One region of the Paraburkholderia sp. SIMBA_030 genome, then DNA from elsewhere that is predicted to be linked to it. Evidence: predicted binding sites of a transcription regulator. Region 1 holds the regulator's gene; each other region holds the start of a gene.
The links. The regulator FNR, encoded in region 1, switches genes on or off when oxygen is low (the NO sensors DNR and NnrR bind a similar motif). The targets are predictions, from matches to a motif close to TTGATNNNNATCAA.
Positions count from the first base shown of each region.

Region 2: the regulator FNR is predicted to act here: its motif matches at 1,424-1,437, upstream of adhP (alcohol dehydrogenase AdhP).
Region 3: the regulator FNR is predicted to act here: its motif matches at 2,190-2,203, upstream of arcD (arginine-ornithine antiporter).

Region 1 covers NZ_JAWRXB010000033.1:61,548-65,748, forward strand. The annotation lists gene SB772_RS37140 (SUMF1/EgtB/PvdO family nonheme iron enzyme) at 511-1,848, opposite strand; gene fnr (fumarate/nitrate reduction transcriptional regulator Fnr) at 1,981-2,757, opposite strand; gene SB772_RS37150 (universal stress protein) at 2,890-3,372, opposite strand; gene SB772_RS37155 (FadR/GntR family transcriptional regulator) at 3,664-4,201, shown strand, end outside.
Region 2 covers NZ_JAWRXB010000005.1:149,805-154,005, forward strand. The annotation lists gene SB772_RS10170 (aldo/keto reductase) at 1-756, shown strand, start outside; partial or broken gene SB772_RS10175 (hypothetical protein) at 773-972, opposite strand; gene SB772_RS10180 (hypothetical protein) at 1,104-1,334, opposite strand; gene adhP (alcohol dehydrogenase AdhP) at 1,581-2,606, shown strand; gene SB772_RS10190 (UDP-glucose 4-epimerase) at 2,641-2,877, opposite strand; gene SB772_RS10195 (DUF2964 family protein) at 2,981-3,172, opposite strand; gene SB772_RS10200 (chaperone modulator CbpM) at 3,392-3,685, opposite strand; gene SB772_RS10205 (DnaJ C-terminal domain-containing protein) at 3,713-4,201, opposite strand, start outside.
Region 3 covers NZ_JAWRXB010000002.1:71,059-75,259, reverse strand. The annotation lists gene SB772_RS03445 (F0F1 ATP synthase subunit epsilon) at 1-417, opposite strand, end outside; gene atpD (F0F1 ATP synthase subunit beta) at 414-1,886, opposite strand; gene arcD (arginine-ornithine antiporter) at 2,264-3,745, shown strand; gene SB772_RS03430 (arginine deiminase) at 3,771-4,201, shown strand, end outside.

The DNA.
Region 1 (4,201 bases):
CATGACAGGCATGACCCGGCGCCGCTGCGTCGCCATACGCTGTGGAGATGTGCCGGAATGTAATTTCTGGATATGTCGAACAGGGCCGTCGAGCGAACTTCTCATCGGCCAGTGGGACTTGGCTAACAAAGCGGTATTAAGTCACCGCCGAATGTCAATAGGATGACGTGTTCCAAGCAGGATTCGATGATTACATATTGTTACAACAGCGATTGTCATATGGCACACGGTCGCTCGCAGTCGTGACGCAACTGGCCGCTCACGGCTATAGAGCCGTCGTACAGCGAGGGCGATCTTTCGCAACTGCGCGCCTTTGTGGACCAGACGTTCAGCAACAGCTAAGCGACGGCCGCGTTGCGCGAGCCGCGCGGCCTGCGGGCTTCAGGGTCCGTCACATCCCGACTGCGCTGAGGTTTTGCCCTGCCCTCCATCTGTCGTGCATCCTTCGGTTGCAGTTAGGCGATAGATGGCAATTTTCTCGGTAAAGCGATAAGTGACATTTTGGGTCAACTATTGGTTAAATGGCCACACCCGCACACACCTGAACCCCGCATAAACATACTGATAGTGCGGCTGAAACCAGTTGCGGAAAGTCGGCCGCAGCATGCATCGCGCAGTGCGCGCCGAGCCGCCTTTGAGCACGTAATGCTGCCCGTCGAAGAAATTGGCGGAATAGCCGGGATAAAACGGAAACGCTTCGAAGCCCGGCAGTGCGTCGAATACCGTCGAAGTCCACTCCCAGCCGTTGCCGAACTGACCTTCGACACCGAACGCGCTCACGTTATCCGGATACGCGCCGATCGGCTGCGGGTTCCAGCTTTGGAAATCGAAATTGCCCGACGCAGTGTGCGGCGTGCCGTGTGCCGCGCGTTGCCATTGCGCCTCCGTGGGGAGTGTCTTGCCGGCCCAGCGTGCGTAAGCGCTGGCTTCGGCGTGGCTGACGTACACGGGCCAATCGAGCGGCAGGGGCACCTCATCGAACATCGTGCGTAATGTCCATGCGCCGTCCTTGCCGCGCTCGTGGTCGTCACTGCGCTGCGACCAGCCGGCGGGGTGTTCGATCCGCTCGGCTTCCTTCCACGCCCAATCCTTGTCCGACCACCACTTCGGCTCACGATAGCCGCCCGCCTCGATGAACTGGCGAAACGCGCCGTTCGTCACCATGTGGCGATCGATCTCGAAGGCGGGCACATCGACGCGCAATTCACCGAACTCGTTGTCCCAACCGAAGCGGCCGCTTTCGCGCGCCATGCCGAGTACCGTCGACCCGGCCGGCACCTTGACCATCGATGCATTGATCGCGACGCGCTCGACGCGCGTTGTCACCGGTTCGCGTAAGTCGTCGATCTTTTGCGCGAGCGGCAACTGATGCAGCATGTACGCGAGCGTTTCGGCATGCATCAGCCGATGCTCGATCGCAACGTTCAGCAACTGCTCGGCCGCACCGCCTTGCGTACCATCGTGGCCGATACGAGCCGAGTTGCTCAGCGCACCGAGCGCACGGTCGATCTGCTCACGGGCGCGCAGCCCATAGCCGCGCACGACGTCGAACGACGGCCAGTCGGCTGGTTGATCGGTGGGAAACCCGCCGTCGACGGGATCGATACCGAACGCGAAGAGTTGGTCGAGCTGCGGATCGAACGCGGGCAGGTCGCACAGACGCTGATCCAGCAGGTTGCGGTCGAAGGCTTCCAGATGGCCGATGTAAAACACGATCCGGTGACGCTCGCGGATCGGCCGGTCATACAGAAACTCGGGTTTGACGATGGAGAACAGTGCGTCGGTGACGTGACGCGCGTCGATCAGACGCTGGACGAGCGGGTGATGCGGGGCGGGGTCGCGATTCATTTCGCCAAGCCTCCTTGCGGGGGGACGGACTAAAGACTGTACCCGCTCGCAGGAGCCATGCCAAGGCGAAAGCGCACCGAAAAGAGGTAGACGGGGGACGTGGCTGCGCGGGCCCGGTCCTGCGCGCCCGGCTTAAAGCTGCCGCAAGCCTTCGAGATCGACGATCCGGATGTGCTTGCCTTGCGTGTCGATCAGTCCGCGTTTTTGAAATCTCGACAGGGTGCGACTGACGGTTTCGAGTGTCATGCCGAGGTAGCTGCCCATGTCTTCGCGCGTCATGCGCAGGTTGAATTCCGCCGACGAATAGCCGCGTTGCGCGTTGCGCTCGGATACGTCGAGCAGGAATGCCGCGACCCGTTCGTCCGCCGACAACGAGCCGAGCACCATCATTTGCGCGGCTTCGCGGACGATCTGTTCGCCCAGCAGTTTGTGCAGCCGTTCCTGCATCGAACCGATTTCGCGGCACAACGTTTTGAGCGCCGTGTAGGGGATGATGCAAACGGTGCTGTCTTCGAGCGCCAGGGCGCTGCACGCGTGCACGTCTTCGCTGATGCCGTCGAGGCCGAGCGCTTCGCCGGCGAGGCGCAGGCCGGTAACCTGCTCCCGGCCGTCACGGTGCGCCATGACGGTTTTCATCGAACCGGACCGCACGGCGTAAAGATTGTCGAACGGGTCGCCGCTGCGGTACAACGCTTCGCCGCGCTGCACGGAGCGCGCTGTGCAAATCAACGCTTCGAGTTTCGGCATGTCGTCTGGAGACAGGCCTTGCGGCATGCAGAGCTGACGCATCGAACAGTTCGAACAGCGCGCGGCGCTGCGCCCGCTCGCCCGCAACGGCGCAGCACGACCGCGGCCGCGCACGGATGGAGGAACAGCGGAATCGGCGGTAACAGCGATAGGATTAAGCATGTTTAGCAGCCATTTATCGGGGTAATGGCTGATTGTCCCACCGCGTGCGGCCCGCGTTTCGCGGCAAAATGACGCGTTCGCGCAGCGAGGCTGCTTGCGCGATGTCACGCTTCCGCGTGTGGTGATGTACTGCTATGCGTCCGGTTGAGCGCCGGCTTCGCTGCTCTTGCCCGCAGCGGAGGGGATCAGCAGCACCGGCAAGCTGGCCTGGCGCACGCAGCGCTCGGCGACGCTGCCGAGAATCAGGCGCTGAAAACCGCGCCGGCCGTGCGTGCCCATCACCAGCAGGTCGGCGTTGAAAGCGGCAGCGGCTTTCAGCACCACGGTGGACACGTCGTCGAGCGACGATGCTTCGCCTACCGCGAGCTCGCCTTTTACGCCCTGATCGCGCATGGCCTGCGCGAATTCCGCGCCGAGTTCCTTGCCTTGCTCGACCAGCCGGTTGCGGAGAATCGAAGGATCGTAGCCAGGCGCTTCGAAATACATCGGCGTGTTTTCGACGACGTAGAACGGCTGCAGAACAGCGCCCGTGGATTTGGCGAGCGCCAGTGCTGCCTCGAACGCGCGGCGCGAGGTATCGCTGCCATCGACCGCTACAAGGATGCGTGCGTACATATCAACTCCGCGTCTGAAGGATTCGGGTGCCGCGGCCATTGCGCACGACCGCGGTCATTGACGATTTGTTACCTACGCAAGCTTAAATGATCGCTGAAACAGGCGCACCTCGGGCAGGATGTAAATCAAACACTTGTCAAATTGTGCTGCTTCGATGGATCGCGTGACAAGTACCGCGCAGCAAGCGTTTCCGGCCTGCGCGTCAACCTGAAACGCCTGCGCGAACCAGGATAGCCCCCGGGTTTGCCTTACAATCAAAGCCTATTCAGACAAGCTGGCTCAGCATCGCCGATGAACGAGCGCAAAACGACGGCCTTGCCCGACAAGATCTACGGCGACATCCTCAATCGGATTCTCGAAGGCGAGTACAAGGAAGGCGACCGGCTGCCTACCGAGCATGCGCTAGCCGAGCGCTTCGAGACCTCGCGGCCGACCGTGCGCGAGGCGCTGGCGCGACTGCGGGCGGACGGCATCGTCATGACCCGGCACGGTTCCGGCACCACGGTCGCGCGGCGGCCCGATCCGGACGTGCGCCGCTTCGCGCCGCTCGAAACGCTGTCCGACATCCGCCGCTGCTATGAATTTCGCATCGTGACCGAAGCGGGCGCCGCCGAACAGGCCGCGCTCAAAGCCGATGCCGACGACATCTCCTCGATCGAGCGCGCGTGGGATGAACTGGAGCGCATCATCGAAACCCAGGGTATCGGTGCAAAAGACGATTTCATGTTCCATCTGGCGGTGGCGCGCGCGTCGAAGAATCCGTTTTTTATCACGGTCATGTCGTTCATCGAAGAACAGATCCTGTTCAGCATGAATTTGTCGCGCAATC
Region 2 (4,201 bases), on a different contig from region 1:
TCGCAGGGTCCGAATGAACAGGGTCAGTCGCGCAAGTGGATCGTTCAGTCGGTCGAAGCGAGCCTGAAGCGTCTGGGCACCGACTACATCGATATCCTCTACTTCCATCGCGCGTTGGTCGATGCTCCGCTGGAAGAAGGCGTGCGCGCCATCGGCGATCTGATCCGTCAGGGCAAGATCCGCTATTTCGGCGTATCGAACTTCCGCGGGTGGCGCATCGCCGAAATCGTGCGTCTTGCCGATCAACTCGGTATCGATCGGCCGGTCGCCAGCGAACCGCTGTACAACATGGTTGACCGTACCGCGGAGGTCGAGCAGTTGCCCGCCGCAGCACACTATGGCATCGGCGTCGTTCCGTATAGCCCGCTCGCGCGGGGCGTGCTCAGCGGCAAGTATGCGGTGGATGCGCCGCCGCCGGCCGATTCGCGTGCGGGCCGCGGCGACAAGCGGATCCAGCAGACTGAATGGCGGCTGGAATCGCTGGCCATCGCGCAAAAGGTTGCTGCCCACGCTGCGGCACGCGGTACGACTTCGATCGCCTTCGCATTGGCCTGGGTACTCAAGAACCAGTTCGTCAGCGCCACGATTGCGGGGCCGCGTACGGAAGCGCATTGGGACAGCTACGTCGACGCGCTGAAACTGCAACTCGGACCCGACGATGAAAAATTCGTCGACAGTCTGGTTCCGCCGGGTCACGCGTCAACGCCAGGCTATACGGATCCCGGATATCCGATCGAAGGTCGTCGAACCATCTGAAACCAGGCGCGTGGTGATCGAAGTACTCGATGTCGACACCCTGGAAGTGGAACAGCTGGTACCACAGCCTTCTTCCAGAAAGCGATAACTCCACACTTCCCGCCTCATCAACCGAAAGTAAGCCGTTTCCTCCGGCCGGCCAAAGTTGACGAGCACGTCATTCTTCGTCCACTTGCCGGGCTCCGCGCGGTAGAACTCGCTCGGCTGCAGCACTTCGTGCCAGACGGCCTTGCGATCGAGCAGCGCGCCCGGCACGCAGCCAGCCCGAACAATGCGTGTGATGGATGTGCGGGGGCATATTCGACTGTCCCTTCGCTTCGTCCCGGCCAAAGGTTCGCGTCCGGTCGTCATAGGTGAAGAGTTCCGCATAGCGCCCCCAGTCGATCGCCGCGCGCGGCGACCATCTCCCCGCTCAGGTCGAGCGCCTCGCGATCGGGGTGTTCGGCGTGCGCGAAGGCAGCTTGAAGCACGCTCAGATAGAGCTTCAGGCGGTCGTTGGCAGACAGCGCCGCCTTGATCCAGCCCGGCAGCAACAGGCTGCGTTGGCCCATCGATTCAATAGCTTGAGTCTTTCGCATCGCGGCGCATGGTTGTCCGGTAGATGGCCTCAGTCTCGGTAGACCGTATGACACCGTTCTGACAAATACCGCGCGATTCGACGCGTTAGTTGATGCGTATCAAGTGCGCGTGAATTCGCTGAGGTTTGATGTAACAAGGGCGACGCAAAGCGCGAGCGCGGCAACGCTTGCTTATGATCCACGTCAACTCTCGTGCCGTGGCCGTACGGATACTTAGGACACCCCCACCCATCGCCGGAGAATCCCATGGCTCAATCGATGAAAGCCGCAGTCGTCCATGCGTTTGGCCAACCGCTTCGCATAGAGGAAGTGCCCGTGCCCACGCCGGGCCGCGGTGAAATTCTGGTCAAGATCGTGGCATCGGGCGTATGTCATACCGACCTGCATGCCGCCGACGGAGACTGGCCAGTCAAGCCGACACTGCCGTTCATTCCAGGGCACGAAGGGGTTGGTTTTGTCGCGGCTGTCGGCGACGGCGTCAAGGCCGTCAAGGAAGGCGACCGTGTCGGTGTGCCATGGCTCTATACCGCCTGCGGCCACTGCGAGCACTGCCTGAGCGGCTGGGAGACGCTCTGCCATGAACAGCAGAACACCGGCTACTCGGTCAACGGCGGCTATGCGGAATACGTGCTGGCCGATCCGAACTATGTCGGGCATCTGCCCGCGCAAGTCGGCTTCGAAGAAATCGCCCCCATTCTGTGCGCCGGCGTCACGGTCTACAAGGGCATCCGCATGACCGACACGCGGCCTGGCCAATGGCTCGCGATTTCCGGCATCGGGGGCCTCGGCCACGTGGCGGTTCAATATGCGATCGCGATGGGACTTCGCGTGGTGGCTGTCGACATCGCGGCGGACAAGCTCGCGCTTGCGCGTGAACTCGGCGCGACACTCACAATCGACGCAACCACCGAGGATCCCGCCGCCGTGATTCAAAAGGAAATTGGCGGAGCACATGGCGTGCTCGTCACCGCGGTATCCCGCAGCGCCTTCGCCCAGGCGCTTGGCATGGTCCGCCGCGGCGGCACCGTTGCGCTCAATGGTCTGCCGCCGGGCGACTTTCCGCTGCCGATTTTTTCAACCGTACTCAATGGCATCACCGTGCGCGGATCGATCGTCGGGACACGCCGGGATCTTCAGGAATCGCTTGAATTCGCCGCTGAAGGACGAGTACGCGCGCGCATTCATACCGATCGCCTCGATAACATCAACGCCGTGTTCGCCGACCTGAAGAACGGAAAAATCGACGGCCGTGTGGTGTTGACACTCGATTGATGGATGATCTGCTACCCGGGACCCGGATAAGAGACTAAATGTCGAATGTCCCGGCTCTCTTCAGTTCGAGCCACGCCATCCCTTCCCGCAACCCTTCGAGTACCGCCTCGCGTTCCGTTGGGAAGAGCTTGCTGTGCTTGAACTGGTGCGTGAAGGTGCCTTCCGGCGTGCAATGGCTGACGTGAATCCGGCAATCGTAGCCGCCGGTAGTCTTATTGACCTCTGTGGAAACGGACCAGTCCGCTTCGCAAACGTTACCTGAGATTGTCATGATTGCACGCTTCCGTCCTATTGCCACGTAGATCACGTAGTCATTTCGCTAACTTCGGTTGCGGATGACTCGGCGGGGCATTGCCTGCCTGTTTCCGTCAGCGTCACGCATCGTCGTTCGCTGTCGGGTTGAGCAGCATCACGAAGCACGCGACGCCGGCGACGATTGCCGCCGCACCATAGCGGGTCACACTGTCTGCGCCGGAAAGCACGCCATGGATGGCGGTCGCTATACCGCCCAGCGCGAAGAATACGGCGATTGCCGCAAGGACGATCCGATGTTCTGCGCGCACCATGGCATGCTCCCGACACGGTTGTGTGATTCAGATGACGCGCAAGCATTCCAGATCCACGGGGCGGACCGTCACGCATGCGATTAACCGTAGCGTGTACGCTCGCTCCTGTCCGCGATTTGACTTACGTCACGTTTGCGCCGTTTCAACGCCTGCAGCTGGTTCAGATCTGGATCGCGACCCCGCCGATGGCTGTCGCGGCTGTGCTGACACGGCGCCCGGTCAGCCCCCGCGTCGAACGTTCAGGCGCGTGCGCAAGGCCTCGATCTCGTCGAGCAGATCCAGCGCGAGCGCGATCCCGGGCGCGTTGATCTCCAGGTCCCGCGCAAGGTGCTGGGCCGTCCTCGCACGACGCAGCGCCTCGCCGCTAAAGCGCCACTCGTGCGGCTCAGCGCCTTTCGGTTCAAATGCGCCTTCCGATACCCAAAGGTTCAGCTCGTCTTCCGAGGCACCGCTGATCCGACACAATTCAACGAGTGTGAACTCAACGCTCTCGTCGACGATCTGGCCTTCCATAAAGACACGGGATTCTTTCATCGTGAGTTACTCATAAAAATGCGCGCGAGCGTCGAAATTAACCGCCTGGCGCAGCGCGTCGTAAGCTGCTTTGGCACGCTCGCTATCGGCCGGCGGCAGTATGATGTTCAGGATGACGTACAGGTCGCCCGGCGGATTTCCGGGAATACCCTTTCCCTTGAGGCGCAAGCGCCTGCCGCCTGCGGAACCTTTGGGCACCGTGAGCTCGACGGAGCCATCGGGTGTCGGGACGTTGACGTGGGCGCCGAGCGCGGCCTCCCACGGCGCCACCGGCAGGGTGAGCAAGACATCGCGCCCGTCGACGCGAAAGCGCGGATGCTCACGAAAGGCAATTTCCAGATACAGGTCGCCTGGCTGTCCACCCGCCGCGCCGACGCTCCCCTGCCCGGCCAGGCGCAGGTGCTGCCCGGCACGCACGCCCTTAGGGATCGCGACGTTCAGAATGCGTGACTGCAACGTCACATGGCCTTTAGCATCGACAACGGGCATTTGCAG
Region 3 (4,201 bases), on a different contig from region 1:
GGCGCCTGCGCGAGGGCTCAGATAGCGCAGCATCTGGCGCACGGCGCGGGCATGCAGCCGCAGCTGTTCGACGCGGGCGCGCCGCGCCGCATCGGCTTCGCTGGCGTGGCGGCTGCGAACGCCGGCTTCGAGGCTTTCCAGCGAGTCGCCTGGGATGGCTTCCCGGCAAGCGATGGATACCGTCGTTCCGTGCGATACCAGCAGCACGCCGCGATCGATCGCACAGAAGTGGATCGAGCCATCCGCACACGTCCAGCGGACCACCGAGGGCGTCAGCAGCGTCACGAAGTCGGCATGTCCGGGCCGGATGCCGAATGAGCCGCTTTCATCTTCCGCGCGCAGGGAGACGATCTCGACAGCGTCGAACCACACATGCGACGGCGTCGCCAGGGTAAGCGTCAAGGGTGCGCCGCTCATGTCGACTGCTCCGTGGCGCGGGACACGCCGTCTTGCGCTGCGGGTTGCTCTTTGAGGCGGGCTTCTTCAAGCGTGCCGATCATGTAGAGCGAACTCTCCTGCCACGTATCGCACTCGCCGGCCAAAATCGCCTTGCAGCCGGCGATCGTATCGGCGAGCGCCACCGAACGGCCCACTTCACCCGTAAAGGCTTCGGTCACGGCGAACGGCTGCGTCAGGAAGCGCTGCAAGCGCCTCGCACGTCCCACGAGGGTACGGTCCTCGGCACCCAGTTCCTCGATGCCGAGCAATGAGATGATGTCCTGCAGCTCGCGGTAATGTTCGATGATCCGGCGCACCTCGGTGGCGACCGCCGCGTGCTCCTCGCCGACCACCAGCGGATCGAGCAGGATCGACGACGATGCAATCGGATCGATCGCCGGATACATGCCTTCGGCCGCCATCGAGCGCGACAGCACCACCATGCTGTCGATGTGCGCGGCGATCGCGGTCACCGCGGGGTCGGTGAAATCGTCGGCCGGCACGTACACCGCTTCGATCGCGGTGACCGAGACGTCGCCGACCGACACGATGCGCTCCTGCAGGCTGGCGACTTCGCTCGCGAGTGTGGGCTGATAGCCGACTCTGGACGGCATGCGCCCCAGCAAGCCGGACACCTCCGCACCCGCCTGCACGAAACGGAACACGTTATCCATCAGCAGCAGAACGTTTTGCCGGCGTTCGTCGCGGAAATACTCGGCGATCGTCAGCGCGGTAAAGGGCACGCGCCAGCGGGCGCCGGGCGGCTCGTTCATCTGTCCATACACCAGCACGGTGCGCGCCAGCACGCCGGACGTGCGCATGTCGAGCAGCATTTCGTGCCCTTCGCGTGAGCGTTCGCCGACTCCCGCGAATACGGAAATCCCTTGATAGCGCTCCACCATTGCATGGATCAATTCCATCACCAGGACCGTCTTGCCGACCCCCGCTCCGCCGAACATCGCGGCCTTGCCGCCCTGGGCGAGCGGCGCGAGCAGATCGATCACCTTGATGCCCGTGGCGAACAGTGTCGTGGTGCCTTTCTGCGACGCGAGCGGCGGCGCTGCGCGATGAATCGGGCGCCGCTCGATCTGTGCGGATAAGGCCTCGCCGTCGTCGTGTGCCGCGCCGGTCACATCGAGCAGCCTGCCCAGCACAGCTTCGCCGACAGGCGCTTCGATGGGTCCGCCGCGCACGCTCACGCGGGCGCCGCGGCGCAACCCCGCCGTCGATTGCAGCGCTAGCGCCCGCACGGTTGTTTCGCTCAGGTGAGCCTGCACCTCGGCGAGAACTGGCGCGAGGTCGTCGGAGAGGATGAGGAGCGTGTCATTGACGGATGGAAGCGTGTCATCGGCAAACTTGACCTCGACAACCGCGCCACGCACGGCGAGCACGTATCCGTCGGTAGCGGTTGACGGAACTGTCGAGGGTGTTGCCAGTTGAGCCGACATTGTTGGGCCTCCATACGGCCGCGTTCGAACAGTCGCACGATACCGCCGCAGTCCGGCGAAAAACTGATCTCCATCAAACCTGTAGTAAATGACCCTTAAAGAGGCGCATGAGAAACAGCCTGTTGTTCATGTCCGCTCAATCCCTCGACGGATCAGCACATCTGCGCGATTCGCTGTGCATGCCACGAGCATAGGTGCGCTTCAGCGGGTTCTTATGATCCATGTCAAACGACGGACTTGCCCGTCATCACACCGGCTGAGCCGACTTTCCTGACTGCGGCCGACACCGTCAGCGATATATGACTGATCCAGATCAATCGGCCGACCGTCCCGAAGTGACCTAATCACTGTGTCTAAAAAACCAACGAGGGCATGTCATGAAGAATCTAGCGGATTCATTTTCGGGATCGTCGACTCCCGGATCGGCTGTCCAGACCAATACTTCGGCAGCCAAGCCGCTGCGTCTCGGCCTGCTGACGGCGCTCGTGATCGGCTCGATGATCGGCAGCGGCGTGTTTTCGTTGCCGCAGAACATGGCGTCGGGCGCCGGCGCCGCTGCGGTATTGATCGGCTGGTTGATCACCGGCGCGGGCATGTTAATGCTGGCCTTCGTCTATCAGACCCTGACCACGCGCAAACCCGATCTCGACAACGGCATCTACGCTTACGCGCGCGCCAGCGCCGGCGAGTTCGTCGGCTTCAACTCGGCCTGGGGTTACTGGGTCAGCGCGTGGATCGGCAATGTCGGCTATCTCGTCATCGTCTTCGGCACACTCGGCTATTTCTTTCCGGTGTTCGGCGACGGCAACACGCGCGCCGCAGTGTTGGGCGCGTCGATCGTGCTGTGGATCATGCATGCGGTGATTCTGCGCGGCGTGCGCAGCGCGGCCATTCTCAATGCGGTCACCACCGTCGCCAAGATCGTTCCTCTCCTGCTGTTCATCGTGCTTGCGCTCGCCGCCTTCAGAAGCCACATCTTCACGCAGGACTTCTGGGGCAACCCGAAGCTCGGCGACGTGTTCACGCAGGTCAAAAGCACCATGCTGATCACGGTCTGGGTGTTCATCGGCATCGAGGGCGCCAATGTGTTTTCGGCCCGCGCGCAACGTCGCGAGGATATCGGCCGCGCCACCATGCTCGGGTTCGCCGTGGTGCTGTTGTTGCTGATGGCGGTGTCGCTGCTGTCGCTCGGCATCGTGCCGCAGGGCGAGCTGGCCGCCATGAAGAACCCGTCGATGGCAGGCGTGCTCGAGAAGGCCGTCGGCACCTGGGGCGCGGTGCTGATCAGCCTCGGGCTGCTGGTCTCGGTGGGCGGCGCGCTGCTCGTCTGGACCTTGCTGGCGGCGGAAACACTCTTCACGCCGGCGAGCGGCGGCGTGATGCCGGCCTTCCTCGCGCGCGAAAACAGCCACGGCGTTCCGGCCAATGCACTGTGGGTGACCAACGGGCTCGTGCAACTGTTCCTGATCATCACGCTGGTGTCGAACGCGACCTATCAGGCGCTGATTTCGCTCGCGACCTCGATGATCCTGGTCCCCTATCTCTTCTCGGCTGTGTACGCGACCCGCATCGCCATGCGTGGCGAAGGCTACAAGGTGACCGACACCGTCCGCGGCCGCGACATGCTGATCGGTGCGGCCGCGACCGTCTATTGCTGCTGGCTGCTGTATGCAGCCGGCCCGAAGTATCTGCTGCTTTCCGCGCTGCTCTATGCACCCGGCGTACTGCTGTACGGCTGGGCGAAACGCGAACGCGGCGCACGTCTTTTCAAGCCCTTCGAGGCCGTCATTCTGGCCGCGCTGGTCGTGCTCGCCGCCATCGCCGCGTGGCTGCTGGCGAGCGGCGCGCTAGGCCTGTAAGCCGCTATTCAAAAGGAAAAATTCTATGTCACTCGGCGTCTATTCCGAAGTCGGTACGTTGCGCAAGGTCATGGTCTGTCGGCCCGGGCTCGCCCAGGCACGCCTGACGCCTGCGAATTGCCGCGAACTGCTGTTCGACGATGTATTGTGGGTCTCCCAGGCCAAGACCGATCACTACGCTTTCGTCAGTGCGATGCAGGAGCACGGCATCGAAGTGCTCGACATGCATGACCTGCTGGCGGACATTCTGCAAGGCCGGGACGCACGCGACTGGGTGCTCGAACGCAAGCTGTCGCCGGGCACCGTCGATCTGGAATTGTCGGCGCAGCTGTTGCCGTGGCTCGACGAGATGAAAGCCGACGAGCTCGCCACCCGGCTGATCGGCGGGATCGTGCGGGCCGAACTGCCGTTCGAGCCCGCGGGCCTGCTGTCGCAATGTACGGAACCGGCCGGCTT